Bradyrhizobium sp. AZCC 1610: one gene and its partner. The protein of the gene in region 1 binds, or shares a complex with, the protein of each later gene. Links are inferred from orthologs where the notes say so. Each region holds a gene or a part of one and is shown on either strand. Other genes may lie near its edges. The genes, in order: ccmB and ccmE.

The links.
Region 2: the proteins of ccmB (region 1) and ccmE are in contact, whole or in part, in a solved structure (PDB 8CE8), measured with the Escherichia coli proteins. The link is inferred for Bradyrhizobium sp. AZCC 1610 from one-to-one orthologs.

What each region holds. Positions count from the first base shown.
Region 1 is NZ_JAZHRR010000001.1:7,415,252-7,425,034, reverse strand. The notes cover bases 3,510-6,383. They hold ccmB (heme exporter protein CcmB), read left to right. Parts: upstream 3,510-4,549; coding sequence 4,550-5,218; downstream 5,219-6,383. Other genes in these bases: V1279_RS36345 (DsbE family thiol:disulfide interchange protein), read left to right, coding at 6,223-6,383; ccmD (heme exporter protein CcmD), read left to right, coding at 6,044-6,226; V1279_RS36355 (heme ABC transporter permease), read left to right, coding at 5,311-6,042; ccmA (heme ABC exporter ATP-binding protein CcmA), read left to right, coding at 3,951-4,553; acnA (aconitate hydratase AcnA), read right to left, coding at 3,510-3,724. In the rest of the region: V1279_RS36375 (DUF1223 domain-containing protein), read right to left, coding at 68-829; more of acnA, read right to left, coding at 1,004-3,509; more of V1279_RS36345, read left to right, coding at 6,384-6,816; V1279_RS36340 (ComEA family DNA-binding protein), read left to right, coding at 6,919-7,278; V1279_RS36335 (septation protein A), read right to left, coding at 7,412-8,014; signal recognition particle-docking protein FtsY, read right to left, coding at 8,084-9,028; V1279_RS36325 (RluA family pseudouridine synthase), read left to right, coding at 9,186-9,783. UniProt on the Escherichia coli protein: Required for the export of heme to the periplasm for the biogenesis of c-type cytochromes.
Region 2 is NZ_JAZHRR010000001.1:1,946,051-1,955,710, forward strand. What follows is about bases 2,757-5,507. They hold ccmE (cytochrome c maturation protein CcmE), read left to right. Parts: upstream 2,757-3,761; coding sequence 3,762-4,253; downstream 4,254-5,507. Other genes in these bases: ccmI (c-type cytochrome biogenesis protein CcmI), read left to right, coding at 2,757-3,720; V1279_RS09340 (heme lyase CcmF/NrfE family subunit), read left to right, coding at 4,250-5,507. Also shown: V1279_RS09320 (sensor histidine kinase), read left to right, coding at 1-885; V1279_RS09325 (hypothetical protein), read left to right, coding at 1,048-2,454; more of ccmI, read left to right, coding at 2,617-2,756; more of V1279_RS09340, read left to right, coding at 5,508-6,232; V1279_RS09345 (cytochrome c-type biogenesis protein), read left to right, coding at 6,237-6,734; V1279_RS09350 (DUF1993 domain-containing protein), read left to right, coding at 6,808-7,329; V1279_RS09355 (hypothetical protein), read right to left, coding at 7,567-8,280; V1279_RS09360 (Do family serine endopeptidase), read left to right, coding at 8,651-9,660. UniProt on the Escherichia coli protein: Heme chaperone required for the biogenesis of c-type cytochromes. Transiently binds heme delivered by CcmC and transfers the heme to apo-cytochromes in a process facilitated by CcmF and CcmH.

The DNA of each region.
Region 1 (9,783 bases):
CGGAGTTCGTCGACGTATGCAGTTTCCCCGGATTGCGCTTCGCTCCATCCGGGCTACACGAGTGCCACTACCGCAGCGACGTGTAGGCTGCGCCGAGCATGGCGCCCGGCTTTTCGCGATTGCCGTCCTGGACATAGACGACTGCGGCGTCGACGCCATCGCGGGAAATATTTTCAAGCGGCACGGTCCAGCTTTCCGGACTGCCGTTCCAGTCACCGACCTTCACGAGGTTGCGCACGACGTTGTAGTAGGTGACTTCCTGGCCGCGATTCTCGCCGCGCCCGATCATGATCGGGATGGCCTTCGAGATCGAACAGATCCAGACTTCGCCACGCGCCACGGTCGGCACCTTGCTGGCGGCCACCGAGACATTGAGCAATTTGCCGGACAAGCTCATCGTCACCGGCACCGACATCACGCCATCGGCCTTGCCTGTATTTTTGATCGCGCCCTCGATGCTGCCGCGATCGCTGCCGATCACTTGCGTCGAACCATTGACGATCATCTGCGGCGTATAGAGATTGCGATCGCCGCGTGCCTGCGAATAGGCTTTCTGACGCGCGCTGAACCGCTTGTCCGCCAGCGTGTCCTTCCAGCCGAGATAATCCCAATAGTCGATCGGCATGCTCAGCGCGATCACGGACGGGTCCTTGGCGAGTTCACCAATGATCTGGTCGGCCGGAGGACATGACGAGCAGCCTTGCGAGGTGAACAATTCAACCACCGCGCGCGGCTCGGCATGGGCTGGGCGGATGACAGCAATGATTGCGCAAACGCCGAGCGCACCGGACCATCGCGAGATACAATTATAAGCTATCATCGCTGTCATAGTGCGGACCGATGGTTGTGGTTGTGTTTTCCATCCGTATTTGTACGGGGCATGATTTGATCCCAAGTGAGTGCCTCAAAGCGTACCCCAGACGCGCGAAAGCGGCCTTGTCATAGGCCGCCTTCTTCCTGCTCGCTACTCACTTCGCAGTGAGGCACTGATCACAAATCCGCGTCAGGCCGCGAGTTTGCGCAGCACATAATGCAGAATTCCGCCGTTTCGGTAGTACTCGAGTTCGTCAAGGGTATCGATGCGGCACAGCAGCGGCACGCGCTGCAGCGAGCCGTCGCCGGAGACGATCTCCGCCGTCAGCGTCTGACGCGGCTTCAGGTCGCCCTGCAGCCCGCGGATCGTCACCTTTTCGTCGCCCTTCAGGCCCAGTGACGTCCACGACGTGCCGTCCTCGAAGGTGAGCGGCAACACGCCCATGCCGACCAGGTTGGAGCGATGGATGCGCTCAAAGCTCTGGCAGATCACGGCGCGAACGCCGAGCAGGCGGGTACCCTTCGCAGCCCAGTCGCGCGACGAGCCGTTGCCGTATTCGGCGCCGGCGAACACCACCAGCGGCACGCTCTCCGCCTGGTACTGCATCGCCGCGTCGTAGATCGACATCTGCTCGCCGTCGGGCCAGTGCTTGGTAAGTCCGCCTTCCGGAATATTGCCGTCGGCGCCCTTCAGCATGAAGTTCTTGATGCGGATGTTGGCAAAGGTGCCGCGCATCATGATCTCGTGATTGCCGCGCCGCGTGCCGTACTGGTTGAAGTCGGCCGGGCGCACCTGATGCTCCGAGAGGAATTTTCCTGCCGGAGAGGTCAGCTTGATCGCGCCGGCCGGCGAGATGTGGTCGGTGGTGATCTTGTCGCCGAACATCGCCAGAATCCGCGCATCGACGACGTCGACGATCGCTTCCGGCTCTTTCTTCATGCCCTCGAAGTAGGGCGGGTTCTGCACATAGGTCGAGCTCATGTTCCAGCGGTAGGTCTCGCTCTCGACGGTCTTGATCTTGCGCCAGTTGGCGTCGCCCTTGAACACGTCGGCGTAACGCTTCTTGAAGATCGTGGCGGTCACGAACTTCTTCATGTAGGCGTTGATTTCCTTGGTCGTCGGCCAGATGTCCTTCAGGTACACCGGCTTGCCGTCCTTGCCCTCGCCGATCGGCTCGACCGCGAGGTCCTTTGTCACCGTTCCCGCCAGCGCATAAGCCACGACCAGCGGCGGCGATGCCAGATAATTGGCCTGCACGTCGGGGCTGACGCGGCCCTCAAAATTGCGGTTACCCGACAGCACCGCGGCAGCGACGATGCCGTTGTCATTGATCGATTTCGAAATCTCCTCCGGCAGCGGACCCGAATTGCCGATGCAGGTGGTGCAGCCGAAGCCGATCAGGTTGAAGCCGACCTTGTCGAGATCCTTCTGCAGGCCGGAATTGGCGAGATATTCCGCGACCACCTGGCTTCCGGGCGCAAGCGAGGTCTTGACCCACGGCTTTGCCTTCAAGCCCTTGGCGGCAGCGTTGCGCGCCAGCAGGCCGGCGCCGATCAACACGCTGGGGTTGGAAGTGTTGGTGCAGGAGGTGATCGCCGCGATCACGACGTCACCATGGCCGAGATCGAAATCGCGGTTCTCGACCGAATAGCGGTTCTCGGCGCCTTCCGGCTTCTTGTACTCGCCGGCGAGCGCGGTGGCGAAGCCGGCGGCAACGGCCGGCAGTGCGACGCGCCCCTCAGGGCGCTTCGGGCCGGCCATCGACGGCACGACATCCTTGAGATCGAGCGTCAGCGTTTCCGTGAACACGGGGTCGGCCGATTTCGCGGTGCGGAACAAACCTTGCGCCTTGGCGTAAGCCGAAACCAGCGCAACGCGATCAGCCTTGCGGCCGGAGGTCTTGAGATAATCGATGGTTGCGGCATCGACCGGGAAGAAGCCGCAGGTCGCGCCATATTCCGGCGCCATGTTGCCGATGGTCGCCTTGTCCGCGACCGAGAGAAAATCGAGGCCGGGGCCGAAGAACTCAACGAACTTGCCGACCACGCCCTGCTTGCGCAGCATCTGCGTCACGGTCAGCACGAGGTCGGTCGCGGTAACGCCCTCCTTGAGCTGGCCCTTGAGCTTGAAGCCGACCACTTCGGGCAGCAGCATCGACAGCGGCTGGCCAAGCATGCAGGCTTCCGCCTCGATGCCGCCGACGCCCCAGCCGAGCACGGCGAGGCCATTGACCATGGTGGTGTGCGAATCGGTGCCGACAAGCGAGTCCGGATAGGCGACTTCGAAGGTGCCGGTCTTCTTGCCGACCGTCATCTTCTGCTTCTTGGTCCACACCGTCTGCGCGAGATATTCGAGATTGACCTGGTGGCAGATGCCGGTGCCGGGCGGGACCACGGAGAAGTTCGAGAACGCCTTCTGGCCCCATTTCAGGAATTCGTAGCGCTCCTGATTCTGCTTGTATTCCTCGACCACGTTCTTGCCGAACGCCTTGTTGTCACCGAAGAAGTTGACGATCACGGAGTGGTCGATGACCAGATCGACGGGCACCAGCGGGTTGATCTTCTCGGCGTCGCCGCCGAGCGCCTGCATCGCGTTGCGCATCGCGGCGAGATCGACCACCGCCGGCACGCCGGTAAAATCCTGCATCAGGACGCGCGCCGGGCGGAACGCGACTTCATGCTCGAGCTTGCGCTTCCTGAGCCATTTCGACACCGCGACGATGTCGGCCTTCTTGACCGTGCGGTCGTCCTCGTTGCGCAGCAGGTTTTCCAGCAGCACCTTCATCGAATAGGGCAGCTTGGAAATTCCCTTCAGACCGTTCTTCTCGGCGGCGGGCAGGCTGTAATAAACGTAGGTCTTGCTGCCGACCTTGAGGGTCTTGCGGCATTTGAAGCTGTCGAGCGAGGTCATGTCAGGAAATCCTAAATTCTAGCTATACCCGGCAAGGGTATTTAAACACCATCGGCGTTAGGCTGGCCCTATCGGCTTGCAGCCGCCGATTGTGTGCTGCATCAAGTTCCGGGCTTATAGAATCTTTCTAGAAGCGCCGCCACACTGACAAGCGTGCTGCAGCAATGCGGTACCCACAAATTCTGACGCGGTACCCATTAATTTCAGAGGGCTGTGAAGAGGCAAAATGCGGCTCTCGGGGCGTCACATCGACTGTATCAGGGGCGGCCGGGAGGTGTTCTCCGGCCTCGATTTCGAAGCCTCATCCGGTGAGGTGCTGGCCGTGGTCGGCCCGAACGGCTCCGGCAAGACCTCGCTGCTGCGCCTGATCGCGGGCCTTCTGGTGCCGGCGGGCGGATCGGTCGACCTGGAGGGCGGCGAGGCCGAGCTGACCTTGCCGGAACAATCCCATTATCTCGGCCATCGCGATGCGCTGAAGCCTGCGCTCAGCGTGCACGAGAACCTCGCGTTCTGGCGGGATTTTCTGGGCGGCAAGATCGGCGACCTCAGCCAAAGCCTCGCCGCCGTGGGCCTCGGCCATGCCACGCATCTGCCGGCGGCATACCTGTCGGCCGGCCAGCGGCGGCGGCTGTCGGTCGCGCGCCTGCTGGTGATGCGGCGGCCGGTCTGGCTGCTGGACGAGCCGACCTCGGCGCTCGATACCGCCGGGCAGGGCTTGTTCGTCGGCGTCATGCGCGACCACCTCGCAGGCGGCGGCATCATCATCGCCGCGACGCATACCCCGCTCGGGATCGGGGCGAGGGAACTGCGGATGGGGGAAACCAAGTGAGCGCCCTCGCCGCACTGATTCGCCGGGACATCAAGATCGCCGTTCGCGTCGGCGGCGGGGCGCTGATCGGGGTGCTGTTTTTCCTCACGGTCACGGTGCTGATGCCGTTCGCCATCGGGCCGGATCTGGCGCTGCTGACCCGGCTCGGACCCGCGATCCTCTGGCTCGGCGCGCTGCTGGCGAGCCTGCTCACGCTCGACCGCCTGTTCACGGCCGACCACGAGGATGGCTCGCTCGACCTGATCGTGATGGGCCGGGCGCCGCTGGAACTTGCCTGCGCCGCAAAAGCGCTGGCCCACTGGCTTGCCGCCGGCGTGCCGCTGATCGTGGCATCCCCTGTGCTGGGGCTGCTGCTCAATCTCGACGCCACCGCAACCTCGGCGGTGGCGCTGACGCTGCTGGTGGGAACACCGGCGCTGACCTTCACGGGGATGATCGGCGCGGCGCTCGCCGTGACACTCCACCGCGGCGGCTTGCTGCTGGCGGTACTGGTGCTGCCGCTGTCGATCCCGGTACTGATCTTCGGCGTCGCGGCGTCGCAGGCCGCGATCACCGGCCCGCTGTCATTCGGAACGCCGTTTTCGATCTTGTGCGCGCTGTCGCTGGTCAGCCTGGTGGTCGGACCGTTCGCGGCCGCGGCAAGCCTGCGCCATGGTCTGGATTAACAATGACTTAACGCCGATCAACTCTCGCGGAGGCAATATGAAACAAACCAAGCCGCATTGCCTGCCCCGCCACTGACGACTATCAGGATGCCATGACGCTGATTGACCTCGCCAATCCCACCAAATTCCTGTCGCTGACGGCGCGCGTGCTGCCGTGGCTGGCGGGCGCGACCGCGCTCCTGCTGCTGATCGGCTTCTACCAGGCGGCGATGGCACCCGACGACTATCAGCAAGGCGCCACCGTCAAGATCATGTTCATCCACGTGCCGAATGCGTGGCTGGCGATGTTCGTGTGGGGCGTCATGAGCATTGCCGCGCTGGGCACGCTGGTCTGGCGACATCCGCTTGCCGACGTCGCCGCCAAGGCCGCAGCCCCGATCGGCGCGGCATTCACGTTTCTCGCGCTGGTCACCGGCTCGCTGTGGGGGCGGCCGATGTGGGGCACCTATTGGGAATGGGATGCGCGGCTGACTTCGGTCTTGATCCTGTTCCTGATGTATCTCGGCCTGATGGCGCTGTGGCGCGCGGTGGACGACCCGTCGCGGGCGGCGCGGGCGGCCGCCGTCCTGACGCTGGTCGGCGCGCTCAACCTGCCGATCATCAAATTCTCGGTCGACTGGTGGAACACGCTGCATCAGCCGGCGGCCGTGATCCGAATGGGCGGACCTTCGCTCGACAAGGCGTTCCTGATTCCCTTGCTGGTGATGGCGGTCGGCTTCTCGCTATTGTTCGTCACGCTGCACCTGGCGGCGATGCGCAACGAGATCCTGCGCCGGCGGGTGCGCAGCTTGCAGATGATGCAAGCCAGCCAGCAGGCGGCGTGACGTGACGTCGCTCGGTCCCTACGCTTCGTTTATCGTGACGTCCTACACGCTGGTGGCAGCGGTCGTTGTGCTTCTCATCGCCTGGATCGCCATCGATTATCGCCGCCAGAAGGAACGCCTGCGCGAACTCGAGGCCAACGGCATAACCCGGCGCTCCGGCCGCAATGCATCGGACATCCGATGACCGCGCCGCCCACAACATCGGAGGGGCCGCCGCGCCGCTGGCGCTGGCTGGTGGCGCTGCCGCTGATCGGTTTCATGGCGGTCGCCGGGCTGTTCCTGCTGCGGCTCTACGGCGGCGATCCCTCCAAAATCCCCTCCGCCCTGATCGGCCGCCCGGCGCCGCAAACCGCGCTGCCGGCGCTGGAGGGCCTTGTCCATAACGGGGCGCCGGTGCCCGGGCTCGACCCCGCGGTGTTCAAGGGCAAGGTCTCCGTCGTCAATGTCTGGGCGTCCTGGTGCGTGCCGTGCCACGACGAAGCGCCGCTGTTGACCGCGCTGGCCAAGGACACGCGGCTGCAGATCGTCGGCATCAACTACAAGGATTCGCCCGACAACGCCCGCCGCTTCCTCGGCCGCTACGGCAATCCGTTTACCGCCGTCGGCGTCGACGGCAACGGCCGCGGCGCGATCGAATGGGGCGTCTACGGCGTGCCCGAAACCTTCGTGGTCGGCCGCGACGGCACGATTCTCTACAAGCTGGTCGGGCCGGTGACGCCGGCCAATCTCGACAGCGTGCTCAAGGTCGAGATCGAGAAGGCGTTGAGCAAATAATCTTTGGCTTTTATCTATCGTTCATTTTGCAGCCATGGCGCCGCCATGAAATCGCAGCTAGCTTTACCGCGTTACATGAACCGTCCTTGGAGGGACACCCATATGCGTCATTTCACGCTCGCTTCTCTTCTCGCCACCGCGCTGACCTTGGGGCTGCTGACGGCAACACCGTCGATGGCCCAGACCGCGCAGCCCGCGCCCAAATCCGACAGCAAGATGGCTCCTGCGCCGAAGGCCTCGGAGTCGAAGATGGCGCCGGCGCCAAAGGCCGAGCTGCTCGACATCAATTCCGCGACCGCCGATCAACTCGACGCGCTGCCGGGCGTCGGCAAGGCCTATTCCGCTAAAATCATCGCGGGCCGGCCGTACAGGGGCAAGGATGATCTGGTGCAGAAGAGCATCGTTCCGCAGGCGACCTACGACAAGATCAAGGACAAGATCATCGCCAAGCAGAAGAGCTGAGATCTCTTGCCCCGGACGCGGCGCAGCGCGCAAGCGGTGCGCCGCAGAGCCGGGGCCCACGACCGCGGACATGGGTCCCGGCTCTGCGGTGCATCGTGAAGAACGCTGCACCGCGTCCGGGACACCACCAACCCTAGCCCTTGCTCACGTCGCCTGCTTCCGCCTCGCTGACCTCCAGCGAAGCCGGCTCCAGATGATAGCGCTTGATCAGTGGCATCTGGGTGATCGCAAACAGCATCGTCAGCGGCACCATGCCGAACACCTTGAAGGCGACCCAAAAGTCAGTGCTTTGCGTGCGCCAGATAATCTCGTTCAGCACCGCCATCGCAAAGAACCACAACGCCCAGCGCATGGTCAGGATGCGCCAGCCGTGCGGGGTGAGATTGAACATCTGGTCGAACATGATGGCGATGAAGGAGCGGTTGAACAGCAAACCGCCAGCGAGAATGGCGGCGAACAGCGTGTAGACGATGGTCGGCTTCATCTTGATGAAGGTCTCGTCATGCAGGATCAGCGTCAGCGCGCCGAACACTATGACGACCACCGCCGTGACGATCGCCATCATCGGCACATGCCGCGTCACCATGTATGACGCAACCATTGCAGCCAGCACCGCCACCATGAACACGCCGGTGGCGATGAACAAATTGGACTTGGCGTTGGCGACGAAAAAGATGAGAAGGGGCCCAAGCTCGGTCGCAAGCTTGAACAGCGGATGCGGCACTTTCTTGTCCATCGTTTCACTTCTTTTTTGTTTGGGCATGATCTTGTCCGAAAACCGGTACCCACTTTTCGGGATCATGCCCTATTCGATTCCTGCTATCGCTTGCGCAAAATCGCGCGCCGTGAACGGCGCGAGATCGTCGATGCCTTCGCCGACGCCGATGAAGTGCACCGGCAGTTTGAACTTCTCGGCCAGCGCCACCAGGATGCCGCCGCGCGCGGTGCCGTCGAGCTTCGTCATCACGAGGCCCGTGACCCCTGCGGTACGATGAAATGCCTCGACCTGCGACAGCGCATTTTGTCCCACCGTGGCGTCGAGCACCAGCAGCACCGCATGCGGGGCCGACGCATCGACCTTCTTGATGACGCGAACCACCTTTTCGAGCTCGTTCATCAGCTCGGCCTTGTTCTGCAGCCGCCCGGCGGTGTCGACCAGCAGCACGTCGATATTCTGTTCCTTCGCCGCGGTCAGCGCGTTGAAGGCGAGGCTTGCCGAATCCGAGCCCTGCGCGCCTGATATCACCGGCGACCTGGTGCGCTCGCCCCAGATCTTGAGCTGTTCGATCGCGGCGGCACGAAAGGTATCGCCGGCCGCCATCATGACCTTGCGGCCCTCGGCGCTGAGCTTTGCGGCGAGCTTGCCGATGGTGGTGGTCTTGCCGGAACCGTTGACGCCGACCACGAGAATGACGAACGGCTTTTGCGCCGCGTCGATCTCCAGCGGCTTCGCCACCGGCGCCAGCACCTTCTCCACCTCGGTGGCGACCACCGTCTTCACTTCGTCGGCCGAAATTGCCTTGTCGTAGCGGCCGGCGCCGACGGCGTCCGCGATCCGAACCGCCACGGCCGTGCCGAGATCGGCGCGCAGCAGCACATCCTCGATTTCGTCGAGCATGGCGCGGTCGAGCTTGCGCTTGGTGACGAGATCGGCAACGGCCGTGCCGAGCGCACCAGAGGTCCGCTTCAGGCCGCTCGAAAGCCGCCGCCACCAGCTCAGTTTGGGGGTTCCGGGAGTGGTATCGCTCATGTCGGGGACGTGTTAGCGGTTTCGCGCCATGAGCGAAAGTCACAACCAATCCATTGCTGTTCCCGGGTCATCCTTTGATATCCCCCGGACATCGCTTGATGTCCGTGAGCTAACGGCAGATGAAATCCAGGCTCGCGTCCTCCACCGCGACGGGCTGATGCTGGTCATCGACAAGCCCGCCGGACTTCCGGTGCATCGCGGCCCCAAGGGCGGCGCCAATCTGGAAGCGTCCTTTGACGGCCTGCGATTCGGCCTGCCGCGGCCGCCGGTGCTGGCCCACCGGCTCGACAAGGACACCTCGGGCTGTCTCGTGCTGGGACGCCATCGCAAGGCCACCGCCTCGCTCGGCCTGCTGTTCAAGCACGGCAAGATCGGAAAAACCTATTGGGCGGTGATCGAGGGCGGACCTGCCGAAGATGAAGGCACCATCGACATGCCGCTGGGGCGGCTCAACGTCGAGCGCGGCTGGTGGCAGAAGCCGGATCCAGACGGGCAGAAGGCCGTCACGAACTGGAAAGTATGCGGCCGCGGCGACGGCCTTTGTTGGCTCGCACTGGAACCGGTAACCGGCCGCACCCATCAATTGCGCGTGCACACGTCAGCCATGGGCTGGCCGATCGTCGGCGACAACATTTATGGCAACGGCCCGCGCTTCGGCGAGCCGATCCTGCATCTGCATTCCCGCGAGATCGTGATTCCGATTTCGAAGAACAAGGAACCGGTGCGCGTGGCGGCGCCTGCGCCGGAGCATATGC
Region 2 (9,660 bases), 5.5 Mb from region 1 along the record:
ATTCGCGCGTTCGACTATTATCTCGGCGGCACCTTCACGGCGCTCGGCATCGTGCTGCTCCTGACCACGATTTTCCAGGTCCGCTTCGGCCTGGCGCCGCTCAAGCGCATTTCGGAATCGATCGCCGCCATCCGCTCCGGCCGCGCCGAACGGCTGGAAGGCGAGTTTCCCGTCGAGATCGCACCGCTGGCGCGCGAGACCAACGCGCTGATCGACGCCAACCGCGAGATCGTCGAGCGCGCGCGCACCCATGTCGGCAATCTTGCCCATGCCATCAAGACGCCGCTCTCCGTCATCGTCAACGAAGCCGCGGCTCACGCAGTAAATCCCTTTGCCAGCAAGGTGTTGGAGCAGGCCGATGTGATGCGGGATCAGGTTGCCCATCACCTCGAGCGCGCGCGCATCGCCGCGCGCGTCACCATCGTCGGTACCGTCACCGAGGTCGCGCCCGCCATCGAGGCGTTGCGGCGGACCATGGAAAAGATCCATCGGGATCGCGACATCACGATCGCGGCGAAGGCCGATCCCTTGGCCAAGTTCCGCGGCGAGCGCCAGGACCTCGAGGAGATGGCCGGCAATCTGGTCGACAATGCCTGCAAATGGGCGGCCTCGCAGGTCTTCATCGAGGTGAGGGTCGAGCCGCCGCCGGAGCCCCGTGCCGGACCGCGGCTCCGGATCATCGTCGATGACGATGGCCGCGGATTGTCAGCCGCCGAGCGCGCGCAGGTGTCCCGGCGCGGCCAACGGCTGGACGAGTCCAAGCCGGGGTCCGGGCTCGGGCTTTCGATCGTGGTCGATCTCGCCGCCCTCTATGGCGGCAGCCTTGCCCTCGGCGACGCCCCGATCGGCGGGTTGCGGGCGGAATTGGTGCTGCCGGGGGTCTGAACGCCTCGCCCGGCTGATTACCTGGGGTTGAGGGAGCGGTATCCGGCAATGCCAGGGGTTGATTTCGTTATTCCTAAACGACTTCTTAACGCGCACACTTCTAAGATTGGCGGTGGGCGCGCTTTGCCGTCCACATGACACACGCATATCCACACCAGGCGAATGAGCCAGACATCGACCGAGCGGCTGAGGGACTATCTCGCCCAGCTCCCGCCCCAATCGCAGGCGCTGCTGATGCGGGAGTTCGAGCGCGCCATTGAGCGCGGGGAGGACATAGCCGTCGCCAATTTCGTGCTCGAGCAACTTCGCAAGGTCGTGCGCGGAACCGAGGAAGACGACGAGGCGCGTCCGCGGACCGACGATCCGGCGCGCCTGTTGTATGGTCCGCTCGAGCCTTTTCTCGTCGAGAGCAATTTTCCCGTCAGGGCCGGGCAGATCCGGCGTGCATCGCTGCTGCCGGTCTGGCAATGGCTGGGGCGCGACGGGGCGCCAGAGGCCGCGCGCGCATTCGAAACCGCGCTCGCCGAGATCAGGCAGAGCGGCAGCAATGCCGGCCTCGAAGGCGCGACCCGCAAGTTCCAGCTCGCCGCAGCCGATGCGATCATCAAGATCGCCACACCGATCCCGGGCGACGACAGGCAGCGGACGCTCGCCCGTATCGGCCCGCCCAATGTCGTCGAGGACCTGTTGTCGATCGGAGGCGTGCTGCGGGCGCGCGAGACGCTGGATACGCTCGGCAGCCGGATGCCGAGCCAGATGCGGGCATTTTCGGAATCCCAGATAGCCTCGGTGGGTTCGGCGCTCAACGTTCCCTCGTTGCAGACGCCGCAATTGCTGCCGTTCGCGCTGTCGCTGATCATGCAGCGGCTGGCGCAGCCGTGGCAGATCATCCGCCTCGCGATCAAGATGGCGGCGTCCGACGACGAGATTCGCGTGGCCGCGACGCCCTACGGCATCGCCGTCACGATCGCGCTGCACGATCTGTCGTTCCTCACGGCCTGCCTGCGCACGGACATCAGGCGCAGCCACTTCGACAATGTCGGCGAGCAACTGAAAATCCTGCACGATGGCGTGCGTGGGCTGCGCACCGAGCTCGATCTGCGCAACGATTCCGCGTGGGGCCGCCAGCTCACGTCGATCCGCGCCGATATTTCCAATTCGCTGCAGTCGGAAATCGAGAGCGTGCCCGGCCGGGTCCGCCGCATCCTGCGCCAGCGCGCCGACAAGGATATCGCCTCCGCGCCCAAGATCGACGCCTCGGAAGTCGAAGAGATCGCCGCTCTGATCGACTTTGTGGCGGTGTGCCGCACCTATGCCAGCGAACTCGCCATCAACGAGGTGACCTTGCGGACCTATTCCGACCTGCAGCATTACGTCGAGCGATCCACCGAGAGCCTGGTGCAGGCGCTGCGCGGCGGCGACACCAAGGGGCGCGCCTACCGCCAGATGCAGGCTCAGGCGGCGATCCGCTTCTGCGAAATCCTGTTCGGGCAAGACTATGCGTCGCTGATGAGGCGGGCGGCCGAAAATGCCGTGACCGGCGAGCGCAAAACGACCAGGGCGAGTTGAGCTGGCCGTTCCATCGAATCCCCCGCCGGCCTGGCCGTCTGGGCGCCTCGGTCCGGGTGGTTTTTCTGCCGCAATTGTCAATTGCCGGGCTTGCCGCCGGTGGTGTAAAGCGGCGTATCGGCGCTCGCCTGGACGCGCCGTTCCGCCCCCGGGAACCGCTTGATGACGTTGTGGTTTGTGTTCGCGCTGATGACGGTCGCGGCGATCTTTGCCGTGCTCTGGCCGTTGAGCCGCGGCTCCTCTGCATCGGCCGGCGGCAGTGAGGCCGTGGTCTACAGGGATCAGCTCGCCGAGATCGATCGCGACGTCGCTGCGGGTCTGATCGGTGTGTCCGAGGCCGAGGCCGCGCGTGTCGAAATCGGCCGCCGCCTGCTCGCTGCCGCGGACGGCCAGCGCGACCTGCCGGCGCGGTCGAACCTCAGCCTGCGCCGCGCTTCCGCGATCGTGGCGCTGGTGGGGTTGCCGATCGCGGCGGTGACGTTCTACCTCGCGCTCGGCTCGCCGCGTCTTGGTGATTTTCCGCTGGCCTCACGCACGCGCACGGCGGATGTCAACCAGCCGCTCGACAACATGGTGGCGCAGGTCGAGGCGCACCTCGAAAAAAATCCGTCCGACGGCCGCGGCTGGACCGTGCTGGCGCCGGTGCTGGCGCGTCTCGGCCGTTACGGTGATGCGGTCCGGGCCTACCGTAACGTCATCACCTATGCCGGTGACAGCGCGGAGCGTCGCTCTGATCTCGGCGAGGCGCTAGCGATCGTGGCGGGCGGTGTCGTCACGGCGGAGGCCAAGGTCGAATTCGAACGCGCGGTGGCGCAGAACGCCAATGAGCCCAGGGCGAATTATTACCTCGGGCTCGCCGCCGAACAGGATGGCCGCCAGGCCGATGCCGCCGCGATCTGGCGCGGCATGCTCGCCAAGGCGCCGGCCGACGCGCCATGGCGGTCGCTGATCGAGGCGGCGCTGGCGAGGGTCGGCGATCCTGCCGCGCCGGCGCTGTCCAACGATGCGATGGCCGCGGCCAAGGACATGAACGAGGCCGACCGCGGCGCCATGATCCGCGGCATGGTCGATCGGCTCGCAACCCGGCTGAAGCAGAACGGCGACGATGTCGAGGGATGGTTGCGGCTGATGCGGGCCTATATGGTGATGGGTGAACGCGACAGGGCGGCGAGCGCGCTGACTGAGGCGCGGCAGGCGGTCGCCAACGATACCGAGCGCTTGCGCCAGCTCAATGAGGGCGTGAAGAATCTCGGGCTTGGTGGGTGAGGCATGATGCCGGAACCCAAAGGCGAAGACAGAGGATAGAAATGACGCGCAAGCAACGGCGTTTGACCATGATCGGCGGTTCGCTCGCGGTGCTCGCAATTGCCGCGGCGCTGGTCCTCAACGCCATGCGCGACTCCATCGTGTTCTTTTCCACGCCGACGATGGCGGCCGAGAAGCAGATCCCGCCCGGCAAGCGGTTCCGCCTCGGCGGCCTGGTGCAACCGGGCTCGCTGGTGCGCGGCGACAATCTCGCTGTCAATTTCAGCGTCGCCGACGGCAGCGCCACGGTGCCGGTCGCCTACAAGGGCATTTTGCCGGACCTGTTCCGTGAAGGGCAGGGCGTCGTCACCGAAGGCGCGCTGGATGCCTCCGGCGTCTTCAAGGCCGATACCGTGCTCGCCAAGCATGACGAGACCTATATGCCCAAGGATGTCGCCGACGCCCTGAAGAAGCAGGGGCACTGGAAGGACGATTACGGCGCAAAGCCCGGCGCCGCGGCCGCAGCCGCGCCGGTCCAGGGGGCTTCGAAGTGATCGCGGAAGCCGGGCATTACGCGCTGGTGCTGGCGCTCGGACTGGCGCTGATCCAGTCCACCGTGCCGTTGCTTGGCGCACGCTGGGGCGATCATGCCTTGATGAATGTCGCGCGCTCCACGGCGCTCGCGCAATTGCTGTTCGTGGCGGCTTCGTTCACGGCGCTGACGATGCTGTACGTCGTCTCGGATTTCTCCGTCGTCAACGTGTTCGAGAATTCGCACTCGATGAAGCCGCTGCTCTACAAGATCACCGGTGTGTGGGGCAATCACGAAGGATCGATGCTGCTGTGGGTGTCGATCCTGGCGCTGTTCGGCGGCCTGGTCGCCGCCTTCGGCAACAATTTGCCGCTGTCGCTGCGTGCGCATGTGCTGGCGGTGCAGGGCTGGATTGCCGCCGCGTTCTATCTGTTCATCCTGGTCACCTCGAACCCGTTCCTGCGCATCGCCAGCCCCCCGATCGAGGGCCGCGACCTCAATCCGGTGCTGCAGGACATCGGCCTCGCCGTGCATCCGCCGATGCTCTATCTCGGCTATGTCGGATTTTCGATTTCGTTTTCGTTTGCCGTCGCCGCCCTGATCGAAGGCCGCATCGATGCCGCCTGGGCGCGCTGGGTGCGGCCGTGGACGCTGGTGGCGTGGATCTTCCTCACGCTCGGCATCGCGATGGGATCGTACTGGGCCTATTACGAACTCGGCTGGGGCGGCTGGTGGTTCTGGGACCCTGTCGAGAATGCTTCCCTGATGCCCTGGCTCGCCGGCACCGCGCTGCTGCATTCAGCCGTCGTGATGGAAAAGCGCAACGCGCTGAAGGTCTGGACCATCCTGCTGTCGATCCTGACCTTCTCGCTGTCGCTGCTCGGCACCTTCCTGGTGCGCTCGGGCGTGCTGACCTCGGTGCATGCGTTCGCGACCGATCCGGCGCGTGGCGTGTTCATTCTCCTGATCCTCTGCATCTTTATCGGCGGCAGCCTGTTGCTGTACGCCTGGCGCGCGTCGGCGCTGAAGCAGGGCGGACTGTTCGCGCCGATCTCGCGCGAGGGCGCGCTGGTACTCAATAACCTGTTTCTCACCACGGCCTGCGCCACCGTCTTCATCGGAACGCTGTATCCGCTGGCGCTGGAGGTTGTGACCGGCGACAAGATCTCGGTCGGCGCGCCGTTCTTCAATCTCACCTTCGGTCCCTTGTTCGTGCCGCTGATGGCGGCGATGCCGTTCGCGCCGCTATTGGCATGGAAGCGTGGCGATCTGCTCGGCGCGGCGCAGCGGCTGACGGCAGCCGGCATTGCGGCGCTGATCGCGATCGCCGTGCTGTGGGCGTGGACCTGGGGCGGAGCCACGTTCGCGCCGCTTGCGATCGGGCTAGCGGTCTTCGTCATCGGTGGCGCGCTCAGCGATCTGGCCGAACGCACGGCGCTGTTCCGTGCTCCCCTGGCGACTGCGGTGGCCCGCGCGCGCGGATTGCCGCGGGCGACCTGGGGCACGGCGTTCGCCCATGCCGGCGTCGGCATCGCCCTGATCGGGATCGTCTGCGAAACCACCTGGAACAGCGAATATATCGGCTCGATGAAGCCGAACGATGTCGCCAAGGTCGCCGGCTATCAGTTGAAGCTCGATGGCGTAACGCAGCGGCAGGGGCCGAATTTTCGCGAGATGATCGCCCAGTTCACGGTCACGCTCGACGGCGAGGAGTTGCGCGTGATGACGCCATCGAAGCGCAACTTCACCACGCGGGAATCATCGACCACCGAGGCCGCGCTGCTGACCCGCGGCGCCAGCCAGCTTTACGTTTCGCTCGGCGAAACCAATGCCGAGGGCGCCATCGCGGTGCGTATCTATCACAAGCCGCTGGTGCTGCTGATCTGGTGGGGCCCGGTCCTGATGGCGTTCGGCGGCCTGCTGTCGCTCTCGGACCGCCGCCTGCGCGTCGGCGCGCCCAAGCCGGCCAAGGCCGCCCGCGCGCTGCAGCCGGCGGAGTAGAGCCTTGAAGCGCCTCGTTGCAGCATGTGTGCTGGTTGTCGCCGCGACGCTTTGCGGGCCGGCTCACGCCGTGCAGCCCGACGAGATCATGGCCGATCCGGCAAAGGAGGCGCGAGCCCGCGACCTGTCGCGCGAGCTGCGCTGCATGGTGTGCCAGAACCAGTCGATCGACGATTCCGACGCCCCGCTGGCGCGCGACCTGCGCCTGTTGGTGCGCGAGCGGATCGCCTCCGGCGACAGCGACAGCCAGGTGATGGACTTTCTGGTCGCGCGCTATGGCGAGTTCGTGCTGCTGAAGCCGCGCTTCACGCCGCATACGCTCTTGCTCTGGCTGCTGCCGCCGCTCGCCTTGGCCGGAGGCGGGCTGGCGCTCTGGTTCTACAGCCGCCGCCGTTCGAATACCGGCAGCGCGACCGATCCTTCGCTGTTGCATCTGACGGATGAGGAACAGGCGAGGCTGGAGCGCTTGCTCGCAGCCGATGCGCCGGACAAGAAGTCTTAGTTCGCCATTGCAAGCGAATAGGTTTTAGCTATGACTCCCCTGTCAAAATAAACATAACCAGGGGAAACCGGATATGGCCTTCTCACTCTACGACGCCAGCGTGGCGAATTATCTGCAGACCCTTGGCGCCGTCAGCGGCTTCCTCGAGCGCGGCCTCGTTCATTTTCGCGACAACAACATCGATCCGGATAGCATCGTCGAGGCGCGCCTGGCGCCCGACATGCTGCCGCTGCGTTTCCAGATCATCTCCGTCGCCCAGCATTCGCGCGGCGCCATCGAGGGCGTGCAAAGCGGAGAGTTTCGTCCGCCCGCGTCCAACACGCCGTACGATTATGCGGGATTGCAGGGATTGGTCGCGGAGGCCCGCGACGCCTTGTCAGCATGGACGCCGGAGGCCGTTAATGCGCTGTCCGGCAAGGACGTCGTGTTCAATCTCGGCGAGCGCAAACTGCCGTTCACGGCGGAAGGCTTTCTGATGTCGTTCTCGCTGCCCAATTTCTATTTCCACGCCACCACCGCCTACGACATCCTGCGCACCAACGGCGTGCCGCTCGGCAAGCGTGATTTCATGGGCCGGCTGAAGATGAAGAGCTGAGGCGGGTCTTCGGGCGAGGGGTGCGATTGTTGCGCGTCCCCGCAACGATGCGCTCGATACCAATTTCGAGAACTACGTCGATGTGGTCGGCTTCTTCGATCCGGCCAACGCGGACACTCTCGAATTCGTGTTCGACATCAACGGCAACGGCATCCAGATCAGCTAGTCTAGAGTCGCAAGAGGCAAGAAGACGGCGCAGGAGAGCTCCTGCGCCGTTCCCTTTTCAGATGGTTGCTGCTATTTACCCATCAGCGCGTCGCGCTGCGCGATGAGGTTCGCGCGAGCGCCGCTGTTGTCCCGGATGTCGCTCGACATAAAATCCATCATGGCACGGATGGAAGCCAACGCCTCTTGCTGATCCTCGACGGACGTTGCGATGCCTTCCTTGCGGGTGGTTACCGTGCCATCGCCTCGGAAATTGTACTGGATACCGTCCTTCACGAAGCCATAGGTAACGTCTGGACCAAGAGGGGGCAGTGTCCGGCCGGCGTCCTTTAACATCTGCAATGCCTTAGCAGTGTCTGCAGCATTGAGCGTTACGAGGGGGGATATCGGAGAGTTCAGCATCTTGTCGTAGGATTTCTGAAGTCTTTCGATGCCTGCCTTATTCGTGTCTTGCCGGGTGTCCTGCAGATCGAGCATTGTCAGCCGGAAGCTAACATTGGCCAATTCTGCTTGGTGATGAATCGCCTGTATGCCTGCCTGGAAACGATCCTTAGCCGTCTGTGAATAGGCATCCAAGGCTTGCTGCGCGGCGTCCGGGCCTTGCTTCAAGGCGGCCATCAGATGATCCAGCGCGTCCTGCGATAGCGACACCTGCGTGGCCGGGCCACGGTCGCTCTCGTTCGGTGTCGCGTTCGATGCGGGTTGTTTGGCGTTGTCGGCCGTATCGAGAGCCGTATAGGCGACGGGATTAAAGGTGGCGGCTTGGCTGGAAACGGCGCTGACCATGGTTTTCTTCTGATCGTTGTCGTTGACGGCGAGGATCGAAGTTCGCCTTCGGCGGCCCGCAACCACGCTCTTGTTGTTCGTGCAGAGGTTGTGGCACGAATTGATTTAACGTAAGATTTACGAGTGCTTCGAAAGACCTGCACCTACTCGAATATGGCGAGGAGCCGTTCCCCTGAGGACCGTTTCTCAGCCTGCGCTAACCCATTGATTGCCTGCGCTATTCCGTCGCATCCATAAGCCGCCGCATTACCAAAGTTTAATTCCCTAGCCAGCGCGCGGTAAGGCGGCAGGCCCCATCTTCCGATGTGACAGGTGCCCACCCCCGCACCGTAGAAGAATGAAGAATTCACGCTCTGGAGATTTTACAGACATGACCGAACGTCCCGTCGATCTTTCCCAGCTACCGTCCAACGGCGCGCCGCGCCGTTCGCTGTTCTCCGCGCGCAAGTTCGCGCTGATGGCTTCCGTCGTCGCCGGCCTCGGCGCCGCCGTGTATGGCTTCTCGCCGCAGCAGGGCCCGCTCGATGTCTTCACCAGCGCGGCGAATGCGCAGGTCAACACCGAGGTCCGCAAGGTCGAGCGTCCGATCGGGTTCGCCGACATTGTCGAGCGCGTGAAGCCGTCGGTGATTTCGGTCAAGATCAACATCGCCGCCAAGAGCTCGAAGGACGATAGCGCCAACAAGGACGAGGACTCGCCGTTCCCGCCGGGTTCGCCGATGGAGCGCTTCTTCCGTCGCTTCGGCGGCCCGGATGGCTTGCCCCCGGGTCTGCGCGGCGGACCGCGTGGCGGCCGTGGCCCGGTGACGGGTCAGGGGTCCGGTTTCTTCATCTCGCCTGACGGCTATGCCGTGACCAACAACCACGTGGTCGACGGCGCCGACAAGGTCGAGATCACGATGGAGGACGGCAAGGTTTACACCGCGAAGGTGATCGGCACCGATCCACGCACCGACCTCGCGCTGATCAAGGTCGAGGGCCGCACTGACTTCCCGTTCGCCAAGCTGTCGGACTCCAAGCCGCGGATCGGCGACTGGGTGCTCGCCGTCGGTAACCCGTTCGGGCTCGGCGGAACCGTGACCGCCGGCATCGTCTCGGCCTCCGGCCGCGACATCGGCAACGGCCCGTATGACGACTTCATCCAGATCGATGCGCCCGTGAACAAGGGCAACTCCGGCGGTCCGGCGTTCGACACCAATGGCGAAGTGATGGGCGTCAACACCGCGATCTATTCGCCGTCCGGCGGCAGCGTCGGCATCGCGTTCTCGATCCCCGCTTCGACGGTCAAGAGCGTGATCGCCCAGCTCAAGGACAAGGGCTCGGTCAGCCGCGGCTGGATCGGCGTCCAGATCCAGCCAGTGACGTCTGACATTGCCGACAG